3 regions of the Rubrobacter aplysinae genome follow, and region 2 is predicted to be linked to each of the others. Evidence: riboswitches for the same ligand, from Rfam matches in the RefSeq annotation. Region 2 holds a riboswitch; each other region holds the start of a gene.
The links. Region 2 has a riboswitch for cobalamin ahead of ABD53_RS10190 (ABC transporter substrate-binding protein). Riboswitches for the same ligand answer to the same signal wherever they lie in the genome.
Positions count from the first base shown of each region.

Region 1: it holds a riboswitch for cobalamin, as region 2 does, so the genes downstream of both, ABD53_RS07085 (CbtB-domain containing protein) here and ABD53_RS10190 (ABC transporter substrate-binding protein) in region 2, are expected to answer to the same signal.
Region 3: it holds a riboswitch for cobalamin, as region 2 does, so the genes downstream of both, ABD53_RS08650 (HoxN/HupN/NixA family nickel/cobalt transporter) here and ABD53_RS10190 (ABC transporter substrate-binding protein) in region 2, are expected to answer to the same signal.

Region 1 is NZ_LEKH01000005.1:125,298-132,588, forward strand. Features, by position in the region: gene ABD53_RS07070 (hypothetical protein) at 1-125, opposite strand, end outside; gene ABD53_RS07075 (cobyric acid synthase) at 115-1,704, opposite strand; gene ABD53_RS07080 (CbtA family protein) at 1,701-2,483, opposite strand; gene ABD53_RS07085 (CbtB-domain containing protein) at 2,495-2,716, opposite strand; cobalamin riboswitch at 2,754-2,938, opposite strand; gene meaB (methylmalonyl Co-A mutase-associated GTPase MeaB) at 3,002-3,955, opposite strand; gene ABD53_RS07095 (transcriptional regulator) at 4,149-4,811, shown strand; gene ABD53_RS07100 (hypothetical protein) at 4,814-5,095, shown strand; gene ABD53_RS07105 (Glu/Leu/Phe/Val family dehydrogenase) at 5,197-6,294, shown strand; gene ABD53_RS07110 (hypothetical protein) at 6,356-6,778, shown strand; gene sigZ (RNA polymerase sigma factor SigZ) at 7,090-7,291, shown strand, end outside.
Region 2 is NZ_LEKH01000009.1:25,439-32,729, reverse strand. Features, by position in the region: gene ABD53_RS10200 (heavy metal translocating P-type ATPase) at 198-2,324, opposite strand; gene ABD53_RS10195 (ArsR/SmtB family transcription factor) at 2,516-2,908, opposite strand; cobalamin riboswitch at 3,695-3,820, shown strand; gene ABD53_RS10190 (ABC transporter substrate-binding protein) at 4,123-5,127, shown strand; gene ABD53_RS10185 (histidine phosphatase family protein) at 5,133-5,831, shown strand; gene cobS (adenosylcobinamide-GDP ribazoletransferase) at 5,821-6,612, shown strand; gene ABD53_RS10175 (FecCD family ABC transporter permease) at 6,620-7,291, shown strand, end outside.
Region 3 is NZ_LEKH01000007.1:10,695-17,985, reverse strand. Features, by position in the region: gene ABD53_RS08670 (glycosyltransferase family 117 protein) at 1-282, shown strand, start outside; gene ABD53_RS08665 (MnhB domain-containing protein) at 287-814, shown strand; gene ABD53_RS08660 (glycosyltransferase family 117 protein) at 864-2,438, opposite strand; gene ABD53_RS15915 (bactofilin family protein) at 2,641-3,684, opposite strand; cobalamin riboswitch at 3,907-4,121, shown strand; gene ABD53_RS08650 (HoxN/HupN/NixA family nickel/cobalt transporter) at 4,156-4,911, shown strand; gene ABD53_RS17965 (transposase) at 5,086-5,388, opposite strand; gene ABD53_RS08640 (metal-dependent transcriptional regulator) at 5,422-5,964, opposite strand; gene ABD53_RS08635 (Nramp family divalent metal transporter) at 6,063-7,291, shown strand, end outside.

The DNA of each region.
Region 1 (7,291 bases), on a different contig from region 2:
ACCCTATCGTCGCCGGGATGCTTCCGCAGCCAGAGTCGCGCCTCCTCAAGAGCCTCGTCCGTCTCTGAAAGCGTACCCGCTGATTGCATGCGGGCCATCAAGGCGTCCCGCTCCTCATCCGGCACCGGCTTCGACCTCTGAGGGGTCACCTGACTCCGAGAGCCGACTGCTTATTACGGGCAGGCCCGGCGTGGGGCCGCCCTCGATCAACCGCACGAGCGCCTCCCGGTCAACGTGCTCCGAGACGAGGTCCGCCAGCACGTCGAACCTGCGCTCGCGGGCGGCGGCGAACGGCTCTTCTCCGGGCTTCCAGTCGAGGCCGCGTTCGGCGGCGACCCGGCGGAGCAGGGCCCGGCGAAACCCGTCGCATTCGAGCACGCCGTGCCAGGAGGTGCCCAGGGTATTTCCGAGGCGACAGCCCTCCTCAACTTCCTTACCCTTCTCGCCGTCATCGGTTACGAACAGCGGCTCGCCGCCCCCTACCCGGACCCTGCCATGCCGGATCTCGTACGCACTCACCGGGTCCGGGGCGTCTTTGCCGTCTCTACCAAAACCAACGGCCCATCCTCCGGGCCGGGAGAGGAGCTTCTCCTCCTCGAATACCGTCTCTACCGGCAGCAGTCCCAGCCCCTCCGTCTCTGGCTCGCCGCTCTCCACGCCGTCGCGAATACGGCGCCCGAGCATCTGGTATCCGCCACAGACCCCGAGCGTCGGCATGCCCCGCGCCGCGCGCTCGGTGAACGCGCGCGCCATGCCACTCCGGCGCAGGAGCGCGAGGTCCTCTACAGTGGCCTTCGTGCCGGGCAGGATCGCGAGATCGGCCCAGAGAAGCTCTTCCCCGGAGCCGGTAAACCTCACCGACACGCCCGGCTCGTGGGCGAGGGCGTCGTAGTCGGTGAAGTTGGAGATCCGGCCCAGCCGCGCCACGGCCACGCTCAGGTAGTCTCTCCCCGCCGGGGGTTTCACGACCGACGGGGAGTCCAGTGCGAGCGAGTCCTCCCCGTCCACCTGCGGCAGGGCCGGCGCGTGGGGCAGGGTGCCGAGCACCGGACGTCCGGTGAGGGCGGTTATCTTGTCCAGGCCGGGGGCCAGCACCGAGGGATCACCCCGGAAGCGGTTCACGAGAAAGCCGCTGAGGAGCGACTGATCCCGCCCGGAGAGCAGCGCGAGCGTACCGTACAGGCTGGCGAACACGCCGCCGCGGTCTATGTCGCCGACCAGCAACACCGGAAGGCGGGCCTCGCGGGCCAGGCCCATGTTGGTAATGTCGGCGCTGCGGAGGTTGATCTCGGCCGGGCTACCGGCCCCTTCGCAGACGACCACGTCGAACCGGCTGCGGAGGTCCTCCAGCGAGTCGAGCACCACGGGCATCAGCTCGCGTTTCATGTCCTGGTAGCTCCTGGCGGTCGCCATCGTGCGTGGCCTTCCCCGCACGACCACCTGAGACCCGCCCCCACCGGAAGGCTTGAGCAAGACCGGGTTCATCGCGGCCTCGGGCTCGGCGCGGGCGGCGGCGGCCTGGGCGGCCTGGGAACGCCCGATCTCGGCCCCCTCCCGAGTCACGAAGGAGTTGAGCGCCATGTTCTGCCCCTTGAACGGCGCGACCCCGACCCCCTCCCGGGCGAGCATGCGGCAGATCCCGGTGACCACCGCGCTCTTGCCGGCGTCCGAGTGTGTGCCGCAGACGAGGATGGCCCCGCTCATCGCGCCTCGGCGTTGCGGACCGTCGCGCCCCCACGCCCTCCAGCCCCATCACGCTCGGCCCGCCGGCAGAGCAGCCCGAATGCGCAGCCCAGGGCGGCCCAAAGCACCGCCTGGGTGCCGAGAGAGGCGAGCCGGAACTGCCACAGCACCGCGGCCTCCACGTCACCCGCGCCGCCCGCGGCGGGCAGCAGCGCGTACAGCGCCACGAAAGAGACGACCAGAAAGCCCGCCACCGACAGATGTCTCGCCGGATCCGAGGCCCCGGCCATGCGGCGCGAGATACGCCAGGCAAAGAGCACCGCCAGCAGCGAGAGCGCGACCATGACCAGATAGGCCGGGGTCTGATCCACGGTGGACGCCCCGCCAGGAGGACTCGGCGGGTACTTCAGGAACGGCATCGCGACCGCCCCGGCGAACGCGGCCCCGGCGAGCGCCAGGCTCCGCCGCCAGCTCCCGAGCCCGGAGCGCCCCCGCAAAAACGCCGAGACCACGCCGAATACTCCCCCCAGGGCCGCGCCGTAGAGCGCCGTACCCACGATCAGGCCGGTCTTCTGCACCCCACGCCCGAACACGTCTTCCCCGCCTCCCTCGTGCGATCCGCCATGAGCGCCATGAGCATCGGGGGGGGCGCCAGCGGTATCGCCGTGGTGCCCGGAGGCCGCCGAGGCCGCCATCGCGCGTTCGAGTGTGGGCTCCCCGAAAGCCAGGCCAAACAGACCGGCTAGAACGCCCGCTATCAGGCCCGCGGCCAGGCCGCGCGCCAGGAGCTTGCCTATCATTTTCTACCGGCCTAGTGGCAGGGTACGGCGAGCAGGTGCCGGCCGTCGTGGAAGAACGCGTGCAGGTAGTTGTTCGCCGTCGCGGCCTCCCCGATAAACGGCGTCAGAAGGGCCCCGTTATCGAACAATACGGCGAAAGCGACGAGCAGGATCAAGACCAGCACCGCCCAACTCCAGGCCGGCAGGTCCTTTACGGATACCGGCTTGCGGGCCGTGTTCTCCAGATTACCCAAAGCGACACTCCTTTCGGGATCCTCGTCCCGGATAGTGCTCGGACGGCGGCGGAGAAGTATCCTGGCTCCCGGTTCCTCGCCTCGCCCCGGCCTTCCCACACCTCGTGTGCAGTGGCCTCTTTCGGGGCTGGCTACCCGGTCACAGTGGCGGGACCGCGCCGGACTCTCACCGGCTTCCTCGTATCCACCGCGCCTGTCTTTTGTATCTGGCGCAGAAGTGTAGCCACAAGCGGGCTATCCTGTCAACACCGCAGAGGGTCCCTGCCGACGGCCACTACAGACCCCCTACACCTCGCGGTACAGCGTCTCGGCGGCCGAGATCGGGTCTAGCTCCCGCCGATACACCTTGTTGACGAGGTCCTCGTCCTGGCGGTCTAGCCTCTGGCGCATCCGGTCTTCGAGCTTGGCGCGGGTCCAGGAGAGCATGAACTCCTGTATCGAGCCCATTCTGCGGCGCTCCAGGCCGCCACTCTCCGTGAGATGTCCCCGGTGGTCGTCCACGGCCCGGCGCAGCTCCTCGACGCCCTCGCCGGCGTCGCCCCGGGTCATTACTATCTCGGGCAGGGGAGACTCGGGGTCCAGCTCGTGTCCGATCTCCAGCGCCTGCCGCGCCTCCCGGGCGGCGGCCTTTGCCTGCGGATGGTCGGACTTGTTTACGCAGATCACGTCCGCGACCTCCATCACCCCGGCCTTTAGCGCCTGCACCGCGTCTCCCGAGCCCGGCTGCAGTGCCAGCACCACAGTATCCGCCACCGAGGCGACCTCCACCTCTCCCTGCCCGACGCCGACCGTCTCGTACAGCACCACGTCTACCCCGTAAGCCTCCATCGCGAGCGCCCCGAGCTTCGAGGCTGCGGCCAGCCCCCCGAGGTGACCGCGGCTGCCCATCGAGCGGATAAACACCCCGGAGTCCAGAAAGTGGTCGGCGAGCCGGATGCGGTCGCCCAGGATCGCGCCCCGCGAAAACGGGCTCGACGGGTCCACCGAGATCACGCCAACCTCCATCCCTTCGGCGCGGTAGATCCGTATCAGCTCCGCGATGACGCTGCTCTTGCCGACCCCCGGCGGCCCGGTAAAGCCTACGCTGAACGCTCCCCCGGTGTACGGATACAGCCCCCGGACCAGCTCGGGCACGTCCTCCCCGCCGGTCTCCACGCGCGATATCGTCCGCGCCAATGCCCGCTTGTCCCCGTTTATCAGCCTCTCGACGAGACCCTGTACGCCCGCCTCTCTAAACAATAGACCCCCACGCAACCTACATCACGTACACGACGTAGAAACCAGCTCTCTGCCACCACTCTATACGTTTCCCTCCAAGTTACCCGCTTTCCGACCCGTCCGCCAGTGCCTCACAAACCTCCCGGCCACACGAAAAGCGCAAATTTTATATAAAGCTGTTGTTTTTTGTTCAGTTTTTGCTTAACATACGACTATGACCAATCAAACCAGCCAAAACATGGAAGATGAGGGCGTAGACGCGGGGGCTCCGGGCTACGAGATGGAGGAGTCTTTCGAGGCGACGGAGCCCGAGCATTTCCGGGCGGTTGCGGACCCCACGCGGCAGAAGATCCTGCAGCTCTTGAGGGAGCGGGCGGCGAGCACCAAGCAGCTCGCCGAGGCGTTCGGCATGAAGCCGGGGGCCATAGGCCACCACCTCAAGGTGCTCGAGGAGGTCGGGTTCGTCCGGGTGGTGAAGACCCGGCAGGTGCGGGCCATAACGGAGAAGTATTACGGCAACACGTACCGACGGCTGAGCTTTACCGCCCGGCACTTCTCCTGGTCCGAGGAGATACCCGAGATCAGCCCCCAGTTCCACCTCGAGCAGGCGATGGCCGAGTTCGAGGCCCCGGAGCTTGACAGGGTACAGGCCCGGAAAAAGGATACCGGGAATACCGTACCGATGTCCTCGCTGGTTCACGCGAGGATTCCGCCCGAGAGGGCCGAGGAGTTCGCCCGGAAGGTAACGGAGCTGTCGGAGGAGTTCGATCAGCCGCCGGTGCCGGGCGAGAAGGTGTACGCCTTTATCGCCGGCGTGTTTCCCACCAACCTCCCCGAGATACCGGACGACGAGCGTGACGACGAGTCAGGAGGGTGAGCATGGAGCCGGACCCGGATCAGCACCGGCACCTGATGAAGCACCGTATGGAGGAGCAGAGACGATACATCGAGCGCAGCAGAGCCGCCTCACGCAGTAGCTCCACCGGGAACCGTCTCTTGCGACACCTTCTACGAGGCCTTTCACGGCCCTTGTCGCGGGCGTTTCTCAAGCTGGCCTTCGCCCTGGACTCCCAGACGGCCTGGGAAGGTCTGAAAGAGAATCTATCCTCCCCGGATACGGCCTCCACGCCCGTCTCCATGACGGAACGCCGACCGGGATAGCCGGATCGAGGGTGTAGAATCATTTGTAGCGTTTCAGGGTACGCCTGTAGTGTACCAGGGTGTTTAGGGTGTAAAGCGTTGGGGAGACCACGGGAGGCAGGGTGGACATCTTCGATCTTCTCGCGGAGCACGATTACGAGGACCTCGTCTTCATCCACGACGGCCCGACGGGCCTGAAGGGCATGGTAGCCATACACGACACGACGCTCGGTCCGGCGCTCGGAGGATGCCGGATGTATCCCTACGCCGGCGAGCACGAGGCGGTGGTAGACGTGCTGAGGCTGGCTCGCGGGATGACCTACAAGGCGGCGGCCGCCGGGCTGGATCTCGGCGGCGGCAAGTCCGTGATCCTCGGCGACCCGAGAACCGACAAGTCCGGCGCGCTGTTCCGGGCCTTCGGACGGCGTCTGGAGACGCTCGGCGGCAACTACATAGCCGCCGAAGACGTCGGCACCTCCACGGATGACATAGCGTACGCCGAGCTGGAGACCGGCCACGTCGTCGGCCGGTCCCGCGAGCACGGCGGCTCCGGCGATCCCGCGCCGTTTACCGCGCTCGGCGTGATGCAGGGCATCCGGGCCTGTCTCGGAGAGGTGTACGGCACCCCCTCCGCGGAAGGCCGGACCGTGGCCATACAGGGCCTCGGGCACGTCGGATACCACCTGTGCAACCTGCTGCACAGGGAAGGGGCGCGTCTGATCGTCGCGGACGTAGACGGGGCCGCCGTCGCGCGGGCGGCCCACGAGCTCGGCGCCACGCCCGCGGACCCGGACGACATAATCGCCACCGAGTGCGACGTTTTCGCGCCCTGCGCCCTCGGGGCGGTGGTGCACGATGACAGCATCCCGAGGCTCCGCTGCTCCATAATCGCGGGCAGCGCGAACAACGTGCTGCTGGAGGACCGACACGGCGAGGCGCTGGCGGAGCGCGGCATCCTCTATGCCCCGGACTACATAATCAACGCCGGGGGCCTCATAAACGTCGCCGGGGAGCTCGGGGGCTACGATGAGGAGCGTGTCAGAATCCGGGTAATGGGCATCCACGACTCGGTGCAGAGGATCATCGCCCTCTCCAAACGTGACTCCGTGCCGCCCCACACCGCCGCCGACACGCTGGCCGAGGAGCGGATATCCGCCGCGCTATCCGACGGCCGCCCGGGCACGGGTCCCGCGCCCGGCAGAGCCTCCCGGCTGCACTAGACTCTATAACCGGGGCGTCCGGACGGACTCGCCGGATTCGCTAGTGTATCTTTTGGGGTAGATGAAGAAGATCTCCCGCCTCATACTCGCCGCGCTGCTCGTGAGCGCCGTCATAGACCTCGCGGGCTTCGCCTTCGGGCTCTTCTACGCCGGAGTCTTCTACGACAACCTCGCGCATTTTCTGACCACTTTCTCTCTCGTGGCGCTCGCGGCGGAGCTATACCTCCGGTACGAGATGAATCACCGCGGGGTAAGGAGGCGCGTAACGGCGGGCCGCGCTCTGGCGCTCGGGGCGGCGCTGGGCCTTATAGGAGGCGCCTCCTGGGAAGGAGTCGAGGCGGTGCTGGACCTCGCGTTCCCCGCCACGATCTACAACCCGGCCGTGGACTCGGCAGTGGACGTAATGTTCGGCGTCGCCGGGGGCGCGCTGGGAGTCTGGAGAACCGCCATACATTTCGGCCTGGCCTCTCCTTATTCCCTCTAGCAAACGTCTGGCTGATGCGGGCGATTTCCCGCATCCTTTTCCACGTTTCTCCGTCTACCCTACAGGACCGCTCAGAAGAAGCAAAAGAAAGTAGAGCGTCATACCGAAAGGGGTAACGTTGAAAGAGATACGAGCCGCCGACCAACCGGGACCGGGGTCGTGCTGCGACCCGGATAGCCCGTGCTGTGGAGAAGAAGCTTATTGCAGCGGTGACTGCTGCTAGTTAAGCTGCCAGGGGCCGGTGGGCGGCGCAGTGTAAATAGCCGTCCCACTGGCCTGGGACCGGTACCCGGCGGCACGAGGTTTACGGCATGAGAAACGAGTCGGATACAGCGTCATCCCCGGCGGATTGGGAGTCTCACCGGAGAGCCTTGCACCGTTTCGTAGGCTCTCGGGTAGCGGATTCCGCCGCTGCGGAGGACATCGTGCAAGAGGCCCTCACCAGAGCCGTCGCACGCAGAGACACACTGAGAGACGCCGGAAAGCTCCAGCAGTGGCTGTACCAGATCTCCC
Region 2 (7,291 bases):
GTAAATTTTGGCATCTGGCCATCGAGTGGGGCGGGAGGGGGCCCAATATCCACTATGTAGTCGCCGAACCTCTCTACGCGTGAGGTGAGGTAGGGCGAGAGCATAGGGGCGAGACGTCTACCAAAAGGGATGGCGAGCCGTTGAGGGTACACCTATAACCTCGGCAACTACGTAGTTTTCGGTGAGCTAAGTACCGATCATGGGTTCCTCTTATTCGTATCCGTGCGGGTGGTCTCCGACGAGGTAGTGCCCTCTGTGAGATCGGCGCCGAACAGCCTCAAGCCGTTTAGCGTAACCGCTAGAGAGGTACCCATATCGGCCAGCACCGCCAGCCACAGCGTCACCAGCCCGAACGGGGCGAGCAACACGAATACGCCCTTTATGAGTATCGAGATGAGTATGTTTTGCTTGATTATCCTTTCAGCAGACCGCGAGAGCCGGACCGCTGCGGCGAGCTTGCGCAGGTCGTCCTGCATTAGCGCAATATCCGCGGTCTCAAGCGCGACATCGGTGCCCGCCGTGCCCATGGCGAAGCCCACGGATGAGGTGGCGAGCGCCGGGGCGTCGTTTATGCCGTCGCCTACCATACCCGTGGCGCCGTTCCTGGTCACGAGCTCTCGTACCGCCGCAACCTTCTGGTCCGGCAAGAGAGAGGCCCGGTAGTCTAGACCGAGCTCACTAGCGACCCTCTTGGCCGGGGCCTCGGAATCCCCAGTGAGCATTACCAGTTCCTCAAGGCCGGCGGAACGCAGAGTCTGTAGCGCCTCCAGGGTGTCGGAACGGATGGCGTCGGAGAGCCCGAATACCGCGAGCGGGCCATCCTCATCACCGAGTATCACCGGCGTCTCGCCGGCGTTTTCTACCCTCGTGAGAGCTTCGCTGGCCTCTTTGAGCGATATGCCCTCTTCGGCGAAGAGCCGGGGGCTGCCGATCAGGTAGCGCCGGCCTCCTATCTCGCCCTCGGCTCCGCGCCCGGAGGTAGTGGTGAAGCCCGACACTTCGGGAAGTCCCCCGTCTCCGGCGGCGGAGAGGATGGCGTGGGCCAGCGGGTGCTCCGAACGGCGCTCCAGAGCCCCGGCGATACGGAGGGCCTCGTCTCGTCCCATGCCCGCCGTGGCCTGGACGTTCGAGACCACGGGCCGGCCCTCGGTGAGGGTGCCGGTCTTGTCGAAGACAAGAGCTTTTAGCCTACCGGCGGCTTCGAGCACCGCGCCGCCCTTTATCAAGATGCCCCTCTTGGAGGCCGCGCCGATGCCGGAGACGACCGTTACGGGGGTGGAGATCACCAGCGAGCAAGGACAGGCGATGATCAGGAGCGCGAGCCCCCGGTAGAACCAGGTACCGAACTCTCCCCCGAGCGCGGTCGGTATGACCGTGACGGCGGCCGCCGCAGCCACCACCAGCGGCGTGTAGATGCGAGAGAAACGGTCCACGAACTGCTCGGCCGGCGCCCGGGTGCTCTGAGCCTCCTCGACCATCCGGGCTATCCGCTGCAGGGTGGAATCCCTGGCCTCCCTAGTGGTGCGCACCACGATCCCGCCTGAACCGTTCAGGCTGCCGGAAAATACCTCGTCTCCGGCGGCTTTCTCCACGGGGACGCTCTCGCCGGTTACCGGGGCCTCGTCCACCGTGGTCCGGCCCTCCAGGACCTCTCCGTCCACGGCCAGCCTCTCGCCGGGCCTCACGACCACCAACTCTCTCGCGCCCACCTCGTCTGCGGGTACCAGCCTCTCCGCTCCCTCACGGCGAACCAGCACCTCGTCGGGGGTCAGGCGCATTAGCCCGCGCACTGCACCCCGGGTACGGTCTATGGAGAAGGTCTGCAAAGCGTTACCGGCGGCGAACAGGACTACTACCAGCGCCGCCTCGCCCCAGGCCCCGATACCGGCTGCCCCGATAGCCGCCGCGCTCATCAAGACGTTCATGTCCAGATGCCGGGCGCGCACGGCGGATACGGCCGCCCGGAAGATGGGCAGCCCGCCGACCATGATCGCCGCGGTGTAGGGGAGGATCCGGGCGATCTCTGGAGCTCCGGCTAGCTGCAGAACGGCCCCGAGCGCGAACAGGAGCGCGGAGGCCACGGTAAATAGAAACCTCCGCGTACGCCAGAACGATATCTGCTCTGACTCCGCACTCCTTCCCACGTCGTAGCCGGCGCCTCTAACGGCCTGCTCTAGCCGCTCCACACTTACGGAGTCGTCGTGGTATGCGTCGAGTCTCCCGGCTGCGAAGTTCACGGTGGCCCGGCTCACGCCGGAAAGAGAGCCGACCCGCCGCTCGACGGTCACGGCGCAACTGGCGCAGTCCATCCCCTCTACCCGCACCACTGTGCGGTTGGCACTCTCCGATCCTCCTGCTCCGCCACCTACTCCTCCATCGCCGTAGGGCGCACAGCAGTCGTCGGTGCAAGAGGAAACAGGCTCCTGCGCGGGGCCTCTCCCCGCCTCCTGAGCAGGGGCACCTCCTGTCTCCGGTGACTCGTCGGGCTGAAAGACGGTAAGACTCTTCTTGTCCTTCACACGCTCACCTCTTCCTCGGACGCCCGGCCTTCCGGCTCCTCGCCGATAACGGCGCCGAGCAGGGCCTGGCCACGCCCGGTCAGCCGGTACATGACGAGCTTGCCATCCCTACGAGAACGAACCAGCCCCAGAGAACGCAGGGTCCTCATGTGATGGGAGACTAGATTCTGGGCGCGGCCCGAGATCCAGGCCAGATCACAGACGCAAAGCTCCCCGCCAACGCCACCGGCCTCTCCTAACGCCCCGGCCAACGTCAGCCGTGTGGGGTCCGAAAGAGCCCGCGCCGCCTCCGCAGATTCTTGCGCCCGCTCCTCTCCGAGCAGCTTCTCCCGGATGGCCTCGGCCCGGGGAGCGTCTATGCACAGCAGGTCGCACCGGTCGTCGCTCATAGCTTCACCTCAACACTCGTTGCTTTATTGTAGGGTAAAGTCTAGCACTTGCGTGGTCACGCCAGCGGTTAGGCGCGGCAACGCCCAAAAAACCAACCGTCGGAATTGATGGCGGCAAGTCAGGCAGAGAGCTGCTGACCGACGTACCCCTACATACTGCCCTTTCTGGCTACATAGCCTGCTAGTCGCCACATCACCCATCCGTTGGCGAACAACTCGATGATAACCACCGACACCACGAGGACAAAAGCTAAGTGAAACCGTGGAACCAGTAACGGCAGTGCATGAAAGCTCGCTCGTTTAAACGTGCCGACACCCGTGATGATGCCTGTCCGCGTAGCGCCTTTCCTGCCGGTCGGATCTCCCTCGTCAGATAGCGCCCCGGAGACGGACATGCTGGCTGTACACGCCGCCTCTGGCGGGCTCACTGGGGTGGTCACTGCGGAAGATGATGAGGGAGTTCGCGTGCTCCGGGGCACTCGCTGATAGTCTCGGTATTCGCCGGATCCGCTCCTGATACTCCTAGAGATGAGTACCAGACCGAGGCTAACCCGGTCCAACCTTCTATGCTGCTGGGGAAAGGGTGTACTTTGGCAGGAGCCCGCTGACGCGCCTCTAGGAGACCCCGACGTCGAGGGTTGTGTGCTGGAACAAAGCTAACCCGGTTTGAAGTGTAATTCGGACTTGGCTATCATTACGCGGCTAATAGACGAGCAATGGTAGCGTGCGGTGGACGCGCGCTACATAGAGATACACAGAAGTACACAGACAGCGGGCGGCGGAGTCCAGGAAGCCGGTGAGAGTCCGGCACGGTCCCGCCACTGTATCCGGGGAGCTAGCCTCGACGGTAGCCACTGCCCCAAGCGGGCGGGAAGGCGCGGGGAAAGCGGGGATCCGGGAGTCAGGAGACTGTTCCAACGCCCCAAGCTGCCCAACCGGAGCGAGGACTCCGAAGGAGGTACACGTGCAGAGACCGATTTCCGCGCGCCGAGCAGCACTCGGCATCCGCAGGCTAGCTCTAACGCCTCTCGAATGTTCTGCGGGCCGCCTCCGGAGCGGGGCGCTCAGAGCGGCGAAAGAGGCGCAAGGTAAGTACGGCAGAGTCCGAGGGATAGCGCCAACGTTACCGCAACTTCTGCGGAAATTTTTGCAAGCTCGAAAGGATTTTCTTGCGTAGAGTTGGTGAGAGGCCTAACGCGAAGCCGGGCGCAACGTTGCCGGCGATATTCGTCGTGGCGGCAATGGTACTGGTGGCAGCCGCTTGCGGCCAGGGCTCTGGTGGCGATTCTAATGACGATTCTGGTAGCGGCTCCTCGGGCGCCACTAGCGGTGGTTCCGGCGGGGCGGGCGGCGGCACCACGGCCAGCGCCTCCTTTCCGGTTACCATAGAAGACTCGCTGGATCGGCAGGTCCGGATCGGCCAGGAGCCGGAGGAGATCGCCTCCATGGTGCCGAGCGTTACCGAGACGCTGTTCGAGGTCGGGGCCGGGGATCGGGTGGTCGGCGTCTCCGAGGCCGGCGACTATCCGGAAGAGGTCGAGAGCATAGAGGAAGTCGGTAACTACAACGAGGTGAACGCGGAGAAGATCGCCTCCCTGCAGACGGACCTCCTGTTCCTCTCCTACGACTCGACCACGGAAGATCAGGCCGAGAGCCTGCAAGACAGGACGGGGGCGAAGGTGGTGGTTATCAACCCGACGAGCGTGGACGAGGCCATACAGAGCATCGGTACGGTCGGGGAAGTCGTCGGCAACGAAGATCAGGCAGAGGCCGTAGAGGAGCGGCTCCGGAGCGAGCTGGACGATCTCCGGTCGGAGGTGGAAGGCTTGCCGGAGCCCGAGATGTTCTACGAGGTCGGCTACGACCCGCTGTTCACCGCCGGTCCGGGCAGCTTCGTAAACGACGCCATCAACCTCGCCGGGGGAGAGAACATCGCCGCCGACGCCGGGCAAGCATACCCGCAGTACTCGGTCGAGAAGATACTGGAGGATGACCCGCGATACTATCTGGCCGGCGAGAGCTCCGGCGCCACCGTGAAAGGTATAAAGAGCCGCCAACAGTACTCTTCGCTCACGGCCGTTGAGCAGGACAAGGTCTTCGTGATAAACGACGACCTCGTTACCCGGCCCGGGCCCAGGATCGTGGACGGCGTGCGCGAGATCGCGGAGGTTATCCATCCGGAGGCCTTCGATGGGGAGTCCACGACCGGCGGGGGATGATACGAGTGGGAGAGGGCTCCGCTCACACGCACGTAAAGCTGGTACGCCACACCCAGACGGACTGGAACCGGGAGGGCCGCTACCAGAGCCGCTCAGACCGGCCCCTGACACGGTTCGGCCGGGCACGGGCGGAGGCGGCCGCCGCCCGGCTACAGCGCGGCGTGTACACGGCGGTGGTCTCGTCCGGGCTCTCCCGCACCGACGGCCTCGCCGACCTAGTGGAAGGCGAGAGGCGGGAGCGGGACGAGCGGTGGCGGGAGGTGGATCACGGCGTCTGGGAGGGCCTGACCCACGACGAGGTCTCCGCCCGGTACGGCGAGCAGGCTCGGCGGCGCTTCGGAGATTTCTGGAACAGCCAAGCCCACGGCGGAGAGAGCGGGGCAGACCTGTGGGAGCGCGTCGGGGCCGCCTGGGAGGACCTGCTCCGGGAACATGCCGGAGGCCGGGCGCTGGTGGTCACGCACGGAGCCCCGATCCGGCTCCTCCTGTGCCACCTGCTCGGCGTCCCTTTCAGCGAGCACTGGCGGTTCCGCACGGACCTCGGCGGCGTTACCGCCCTCGACATCTATCCTTCGGCGGCCATCCTGAGAACCATGAACGAGGTGCCGCCCCTATACGAGGCACACGAGGCAGACACACGGCGAGCTTCTCCGGTTAGGAGCCCTTCCACTGGTGAGACAGGTGAGGAGACAGATGCCGGATAGTCCGAAGTCCGGCAGTAGAAACCGCTGGGGACCGCTACAGCCCCTCGGGGAGGCGGTCCGCTTTCTGACGGCGTTTCCGGTTCCCGGACTGCCGCCGATGAAGGAGGCTTCCGTGGCCCGAGCGATGGCGGCGTTTCCGCTGGTCGGGCTGCTTATCGGGGCCTGTGGGGCGGGAGCAGGGCTGGCGGCCGGGTTTGTATTCGGGGAGCCCGTGCGGGCGGTGGCGGTGGTCGTGGCCTGGATGGTCGTGACCTGGGGCTTGCACCTAGATGGGCTCGCCGACAGCGCGGACGCCTTGTTCTCCTGGCGTTCGCGGGAGCAGAAGCACGAGATCATGAAGGACAGCCGCATCGGCACGATGGGGTCTCTGGCCCTGATATCGGCCGTACTCCTGAAGATAGCGGCGATCTACAGCCTCGGCGGGGCCTGGTGGGCCGGGGCGCTGCTCGCGCCGGTAATGGGCCGCTGGTCAGACATCTACGGCATCTTCTTTTTCCCGGCGGCCCGCGAGGGCGGCATGGGACGCAACTTCCACGAGCAGGTCCGCAGCCGGTACTTCGTCGTCGCGACGGTGAGCGCGCTCCTGATCGGGGCCGTCCTGCTCCCGCTCTGGGGCGCGCTCGTCCTGGTCGTGGTCTTCGCGACGACGCACCTGCTGGCGCGCTGGATGTCCGGTGTCCTCGGCGGGCTCTCCGGCGACACCTACGGCGCGCTCTCCGAGGCCGGGGAGGTCGTGGCCCTCCTCTCCCTGGCCGCCCTGGCGAACCACGCGATACTGTGAGCCCGGAGTGAGCGGCGGTAAAAAAGGTACCAAGAGCGGTGGTAAGAACGGCGTCTACCCGGCCTGGGTGCTCGGCTCCGTGTGCGCCGTGGCCGCGGCCGGGGTGCTCGCCCTTGGCATCGGGCCGGCCTGGCTCTCGCCGGCGCAGGTCGTGGGGGCCTTGCTCGGCGGCGGGGAGGAGTCCTCAAGGGCGATAGTGCTCGACATCCGGCTGCCCCGGATAGTCCTGGCCGCGCTGGTGGGCTGCGGTCTCGGCGTTAGCGGGGCGGCGATGCAGGGGCTTTTCCGCAACCCGATGGCCGACCCCTACATCGTCGGCATCTCGCCGGGGGCCGCTTTGGGGGCGGTGCTCGCGACGGCCCTCGGGCTCTCGGCGAGCTTTGCCGGGCTCTCGGCCGTGCCGCTCGCGGCGTTCGTCGGGGGAATCGGGGCCGCGTTCACGGTCGTGGCTCTGGCCCGGCAGGGCGGGAGGTTTCCGGTCGCGAACCTGCTCCTCGTCGGGCTCGCGGTCGGGGCGTTCGCGGGAGCGGTGTACTCTTTTCTCATCCTCACGCTGGACAGCGAGGAGATCTCAGGCGTCCTGTTCTGGCTTCTGGGGTCCTTCTCCGCGGCGGACTGGGATAGGGTCGTATCCGCCGCGCCGTACCTGGTGATCGCCGCGGCCGGGCTGCTCGTCCTG
Region 3 (7,291 bases), on a different contig from region 2:
GACCTCACGCTGGTGGACCCCTATTATCCCTCCTGGGGACCTCGGCACTACGACGCCGTCTGGCCGGGGAATCTTCCCCCCGACGAGACCGACCGCCGTCACGCTACCAGCCGCGACGACCTCGGCGTCACCGCCGCGGAGAAAGCCGCCGAAAAGGGGCCGGTATATATACTCGACCAGGGGCTGGTCGGAGGCTCCCGCTTCCGGAGGGCCGGATTCGAAGTGGTCCCAGTGGAACCCGGGCTCCTGTACGAGCTCGTGCCGCCGGACGGGCGACGGTAAGCACATGCCCCAAGAGTCGCCCGGCGAGGCCACGAGCATCATGACCCGGGTAGTCGCCCGGCTTCTGCTGGCGCCCACCCTGATAGCCGCGATCGCGATCCTGGTCAAGGGGTATGTACAGCCCGGAGACGGCTTCGCCGCCGGGGCGGTCGCGGCGCTCGGAATCGCCATGCAGTATCTGGCCTTCGGCCGGCGCGAAGTGGAGAAGAAGCTACCGGTAAGGGGCATCGGAAGATTATCCTACGCAGGGCTCTTGATCGGGCTGACCATCGCCGTAGTCCCACTATTCTTGGGGGACCCCATACTCACCCAGTACCCGCCGCCAGGCGCCGACGTCATATACCTTGGCACCCTTGAGCTCATCACGGCGGTCGCCTTCGACCTCGGAATCTTCCTCGTAGTGCTCGGCTACGGCACCGGCGTCATAAGCCTCGTGTCCAGGCTAATCGACGACCCCTCGAGCGCGTCCATGCGGGACGCTACTCACGAGACGGGCAACGGCGACCCCGCCCAGGAAGGCCGGACACTCTGAGCGTACTCCTTTCGGGAGCCTGTCCGCCGCCCGTACGGCACGCATAGGCTCACCCGCGATCCTCGGGTACCAGCCTGTAGAGTATCCCGTTCTCGCCGGCCGGCCTCACCTCGAAGCCGGCGCGCTCGAAGGCACTGGTATCCAGACCATCTTGATTCAGGAGATAGACTGGACCCCTTCGCGAAGCTTTGCGGGCGGTCTCGACCCCGGTCTCGTCGTCCGTGCCGTAGCGTGCCGCCGCCTCCTTACGGTCCACCGGCGCGGGCCAGACCATGTCCGTGTGCCTGACCCAGGCCGTGTTGAAAGGGTCCACCAGCGTAAGGTCCCGGCGGCGCTGCTCGACAAGCACCATGTACCAGAGGTTGCTCCGGTGGTGGAGTACCGTCGCGCCGGGTTCGGCCTTCCGGGCCACGGTGTCTATGATCTCGCGCCCCCGGTAATCCCCGCTGCGGTCTACGGCCCTGTAGGTCTCCGGCGCTTCGAGTAGCGGAGTGACGATCAAGATCACCGACAGAGCGGCGACCGGAAGAGCGCCCGCTAACGCCATCCGGGAGCAGCCGGAGCCGGCGACGTTCTCCATGCCGCGCAAGGCGAATCCCGCGCCGCGCGCCACGAAGAGCCCGAACACCAGATACGCGGGGATAAAGAAGACGTAGAAATCGACGAACGTGTATAGCAGCCCGTGGACCGACCAACCCGCGAACGGTATCCCGAGGAGTAGCGCCGCAGACCGATCCCTAAAGAGGAGAGAGCCGATTCCGACGACCCCGACGAGCATCAGGACCACGGGGAACTGTCCGAGAAAGTACTCGCCCGTGAGACGCTCGTACATCCTGCCGAGCGCATCGATCACCAGTTGCCTGGCGCCCGCTCCGCTCCCGGAGCCTCCATCGTCCACTAGCTGTCTCTGTACGTAGCCTCCGCCCGTGACGAGCATCAGGAAGCGCCCGGGGGTCGAGGGATCGGCCTCGTTCAGCGGCGGTTCCGTCGCCGCCCTTAGCGGCAGGTAAAGGTAGGACAGAAGCCCGGCCAGGAAGAGCCCGGCACCCCGCAACAACAGTTTCCACCGGGCCAGCGCGTGCCGGTCGACCGCGAAGACGAAAGCCAAGCCTACCGGCACTAGCAGCGCGCTGGTTACGTGGTGGGTGAGGGCAAGACCCGAGACCAGGGCGAATAGCAGCAGCAAGCCCTCCCGCCGGGCGTCCCGCCAGGCCAACAACAGCCACAGCTCCAGGGAGATGAGGGCCGCGTTCATCGTGTAGACCTCGGCGATGACGGCCTGGCCCCAGAACACGGGTGCGAGTCCGAAGGAAAGGGCGCCGACCGCCGCGGCCACCGCCCGTCCGGTTAGCCTGAGCCCGGCCAGATAGGTAAAGAGCACCGCCGCGGCCCCCGAGAACGCGGAGAGCAGGTTCACCCGGTAGGCCATATCTCCCACGGGCAGATAGGTGAAGAGCTTGCCGATCATCGTGTAGGTCGGGTACCCGGTGGGGTGTCCTATACCGAGCACGGCCACCGTCGCCTGCAGCATCGCGGAGTCCGACATACCGGGAAAGTCCTGGTACAGCACCGTAGGAGCCAGCGTGCGGAGATATAGGGTGCCCGCGAGCAGCGTAACCGTCACCCCGAGAGCCGCCGCGGCCGGTGCCCGAAATTGTCCCTTTCCTCCCGGAAGCCGCCCGAGTCTCACGCAGGCCCCAAACAGGGGGCCGCCGCGTTCCCGTCCATGCCGGAGTCTTCCGGCGAACGGCTAGCCGAGCGTGGCCCGGGTCTGTCCGTTGCCTCGGCCAACCGCTCCGGCGCCGACTCTCCACAACGGATGCGGACTACCATCGTGACCTCGCTCGGAGTGGATAATATCTGCGTAAGGTCTCCGAGTCGCGAGCGGTGAGAACCACGCCGCCGGCGCCCTGTAGCGCGGCGGCGAGGAGGACGACTTCACCAAGCACGGGGATCATGTATGCTGCCGAGATCAAAGCGGTACCCACGAGCATCGCGGCCATGCCGTAGGCGTGGTCCCGCAGGCCGATGGCGGTCAGCGCCTTCTGGCCGACATGGTACGAGGCGGCGAGCGCGCCGGAGAGCGCCAGGGCGAGTACCACGGGTATGAAAAGCACGAGTAGCGGCATACCGATGACGGAGATCAATAGCATTCCGGTAACGGCCGCGGCGGCCGCCGCCGAAGCCAGGCCCGCCAGTACAGACCGTAGCGGCCGCCGCGCCAGCGTCCCGGCGCTCTGCAGCAGCCAACGACGGCCCACCATCACAGCCAACGCGCCACAGGCGGCGAACGTTAGGGCAAGCACGATCTTTATCGACACGGACGGCCTTAGGAGGGCGGACGACGGGTGTACGCGGGCGGCCTCGGCGCCGGTTACTATAGGACCGCCCACGGTGGAGCCGGCCGCCCTCAGCGTACGGCCGTCCCCGACGGAGACGTGACCGCGGACGCGCGCCCCGGGTCCCAGCACGAGATCCCCGGATCCCAGCTCGACGTCGCCCGCCACCAGGGATTCCAGGTATACTTCCCCGAAGGCGCTCTGTACATCCCCCCCGACAGGCGCCGAGACCGTGACATCTCCGAACGCGGAACGGACGTCGCCGGCCACCGGAGCCCTTACGTTAACGGAACCGGAGACGACTCGGACGTCACCGTTCACCCGCCGGTCCACGACGGCGTCTCCGAACAGCTCGGAGACATTCTCTCCCGTCTGTTCCGGCTTTGAGGAGGCCTGATCGGCTGGATTGCCGTGAAAACCGCGAGTGGTCGCCGCCGATGCGTGGTAGGGCGCAACCACGGCCAGGAGAGTTAGACTGATCCCGGCCAGCAGCATCCGGGTAAGAGGGCGCGCCGCCCCGTATCCATTCATGCAGCGGCGGGGCGCCCCCCGCCGTATTCGAGGTCTAGTATTCAACATAAGCACTGCCGACTCATACGCATGCCGGGACTTGGGGTTTTGGACGGGCGTCCCCGTCGCTCTGGTCCCGGGCCGATAAAGAACGGCAAAGGAGATCCGGAAGGGGTCTTAGTCGGTCTGTTAGCCGCGACGTGAGCCCGCGGGGGCCGCTCTGGTTGCCGCACCCGGAGCTCTGTATACTGCCGGGCGCCAAGTCATCGGGGCAGCGGTGTCCAGGAAGCCGGTGAGAGTCCGGCACGGTCCCGCCACTGTGACCGGGGAGCGTTCCCCAGCGCGCCGTTCGCGCGGGCGTAAGGCCACTTCTCCTGTACTTCTTTGTAACGGAGTGGGAAGGCCGGGAAAGGCTACGATCCGGCAGTCAGGATACTGGCCCGCCGCCGAGAGTAATCCGGAGGGGACGAGGATCCCCGGGAGGAGGCGGTTGTGGGCGCTATAGATACCTGGCTCGAGGGCCTGATGCAGGGCGGTGCGGGCCTGGGGTTGATCCTGCTGGTGAGCCTTCTTCTCGGCCTGCGGCACGCCAGCGACCCGGACCACCTGGCCGCCGTTACCACGCTGGTCGCCGCCGACCGGGGGACGGTAAAGACCGCGGCCTCTCTGGGCCTGACCTGGGGTCTCGGCCACGGCACCACCCTACTGGTCGTAGGACTCCCGTTCGTGCTCCTGGGACGTTACCTGCCCGAGGCGGCGGTCCAAGCCGCCGAGGTCGCCGTAGGGGTACTGATCGTGTTTTTGGCGGCGCGCCTGTTGCTCAGGTGGCGACGTGGTATGTTCCACGCCCACGTCCACCGCCACCCGGACGGCGAGCCTCACCGGCACCTGCACGGCCACGCCAGCGGCCCGGAGCACCAGCAGCACTCCCACGTCACGCCGTTTCGGACTCCGTTCTCAGCCTACGCCGTGGGGCTACTGCACGGAGTAGGCGGCTCGGCCGGGCTCACTTTGCTCTTAGTCTCCACGATTAGGGGTCCTGTGGTAGCGACCGGCGCCCTGCTCATCTTCGCGCTGGGAACCGCCCTGTCCATGGCCCTGCTGAGCACGTTTTTCGGGGTGGCCCTCGCGCGCGGCCCTATAGCGAGACATTTCGACCGCGCGGTACCGGTCTTCGGGGTTCTCGCGGCCTGTTTCGGGATCTGGTACGGGCTCGGTGCCCTGGAAGTCGTGGCGTATCCTATGTAGGTTTCTCCCGAAAACCGACCCTACTAGACAAACTCTGCATTGATGGGTTGACTCTATCGGTATCGGGTTTTGATGGGCTAGAGTCTAGTCACTGGACAAGGATGTGAAGAATTTCTGAACATTCTTTCTCTTCCCCTTGAACCTCACGCCGCGCGAGGTCGTAATCCCGATTTGCTAGTGTGATGTCTTCATGTCAGGGAGACTCCGTAGCCACCAGCCGTACCCGGTGAGGCTCGCCAGCTTCGTCGGGTCCTCCCAGTACGGTGCGAGCGCCCTGCTCAAGGCTTCCATGATCTCCTCAATGGTCTCGAAAATCTTGTTGGAGAGCTTGGCCCGAAGCTCCTGGAAGTAGCGCTTCACCGGGTTCAACTCGGGACTGTAGGGTGGAAGCGGCAATGCCTCGACACCCTCTGGCCAGCTAAGTGTCTCCAAGATAGAACTGAAAGATGCCACAGCCGACGGCCAGGCGAAAATCATGCCTGGAACTGCGGAGCCGATTGCACACTGGCTTCAACCTATTATTGGTGAGGTCTGTACCCGATAGGCGCGGACCCGCTCGCCGACCTTCGTCTGGTCCAGGAGCCAGGATTCTTCCGGCGCCAGGGTACCGTCCGCCCGCGGGATAGGGTCCCCATACGGATCGCGCTCGGGACTACCCAGAAACTCGGCCAGGCGCTGCGCGAAAACGTCCGACACTGCGTGTTCGAGGCGCTCGGCCTCCTCGTGTACCCCCTTCCACGGATAACCCAGGTGCTCCAGCAAGAAGGTCTCGATCAGCCGGTGCCGACGCAACAGCCTCAGGGCTTCCTCTAAGCCACGCTCGGTGAGAAAAGCCCCCCGGTAGCGCTCGTACTCGACCAAGCCCATCTCCCGCAGCCGACCGAACATGTTGGTCACCGAGGCGGGCGCCACCGAGAGCCGGACGGCAACGTCGTTGGTGGAGGCCCCGCCCGTCCCGGCCACCTCCCAGATGGCCTTTAGATAGTCTCCCACCGAAGAAGACAGCTGTCGAGTCGTCGCCAGATCGCTCATCATGAACCTTAGTGTAGTCAACCCTAAATCAAGCATCAAGTATAACATCAGCTTGATTTTAGCTTTGTCAGTTAATAAATTTAGCGTTGGTTAATAAAATAGATTAGGAGAAGACTTCTATGGCTTACACGAACGCTTCCGAGGAGACTACTCCTGGGGAGTTCCTGCCAGGGGAAAGCGCCACGATACGGGCGGCGGAGGCGGCTTTAAAGGGGCAGAAGCGTGGTGTGAAGCGGTTCTTGCCGTTCCTGGGGCCGGCGTTCATCGCAGCGGTGGCCTACATAGACCCGGGCAACTTCGCCACCAACATCGCGGCCGGGTCTACCTTCGGGTTTCTCTTGCTCTGGGTGGTTCTCACCTCTAACCTGATGGCGATACTCATCCAGTCGATGTCGGCAAAGCTGGGCATCGCTACGGGCAAGAACTCGCCGGAGCTATGTAGGGAGCGCTTTCCCAAGCCGGTGACGTTCGGGCTGTGGGTCCAGGCCGAGGTTATCGCCATAGCCACCGACCTGGCGGAGTTCATCGGAGGAGCTTTGGGACTGAATCTGTTATTCGGTATCCCCCTGTTTCCGGCGGCGCTGATCACGGCGGTCTTCTCTTTCGGGCTTCTGGAGTTGCAGCGCAGGGGCTTTAGGCCGCTGGAGGCGGGGATCGCCGCGCTGGTGGGGGTGGTAGTCTTCTCCTTCGGGTATCAGGTGTTTATGGCCAAGCCGGAGCCCGGACCTCTCTTCGGCGGGCTTTTTACCCCGCAGCTCGCCGGCACCGACAGCGTATTGTTGGCTGTCGGCATCCTTGGGGCCACGGTCATGCCCCACGTTATATACTTGCACTCGGCGCTTACCCAGCGCCGGGTGGTGGGCCGCACCGAGGAAGAGAGAAAGAGGATCTTCCGCTTCGAGTTCGTGGACATCCTGATCGCCATGGGCCTCGCCGGAGTGATAAATGCCTCGATGATGATCATGGCCGCGGCCCTATTCTTCCAGAACGGCCCCGTCGTCGAGGGTCTGGACGTCGCGTTCGCCCGGCTTGGCGAGCTGGTCGGTCCCACAGCGGCCATCCTCTTCGGCGTCGGGCTATTGGCGAGCGGATTCTCGAGCTCTGCGGTGGGTACCATGTCGGGACAAGTGGTCATGCAGGGCTTCATAAACCGCAGGATACCGCTGGTCCTAAGACGCCTGATCACGATGACCCCGGCACTGGTCATCATCGGCCTTGGGGTCAACGCCACCACCGCACTGATCTTGAGCCAGGTGGTGCTCTCGTTCGGCATACCCTTCGCCCTCATCCCACTCTTGATCTTCTGCCGCAACCGGCAGATAATGGGCGGCCTAGTCAACCACCGCCT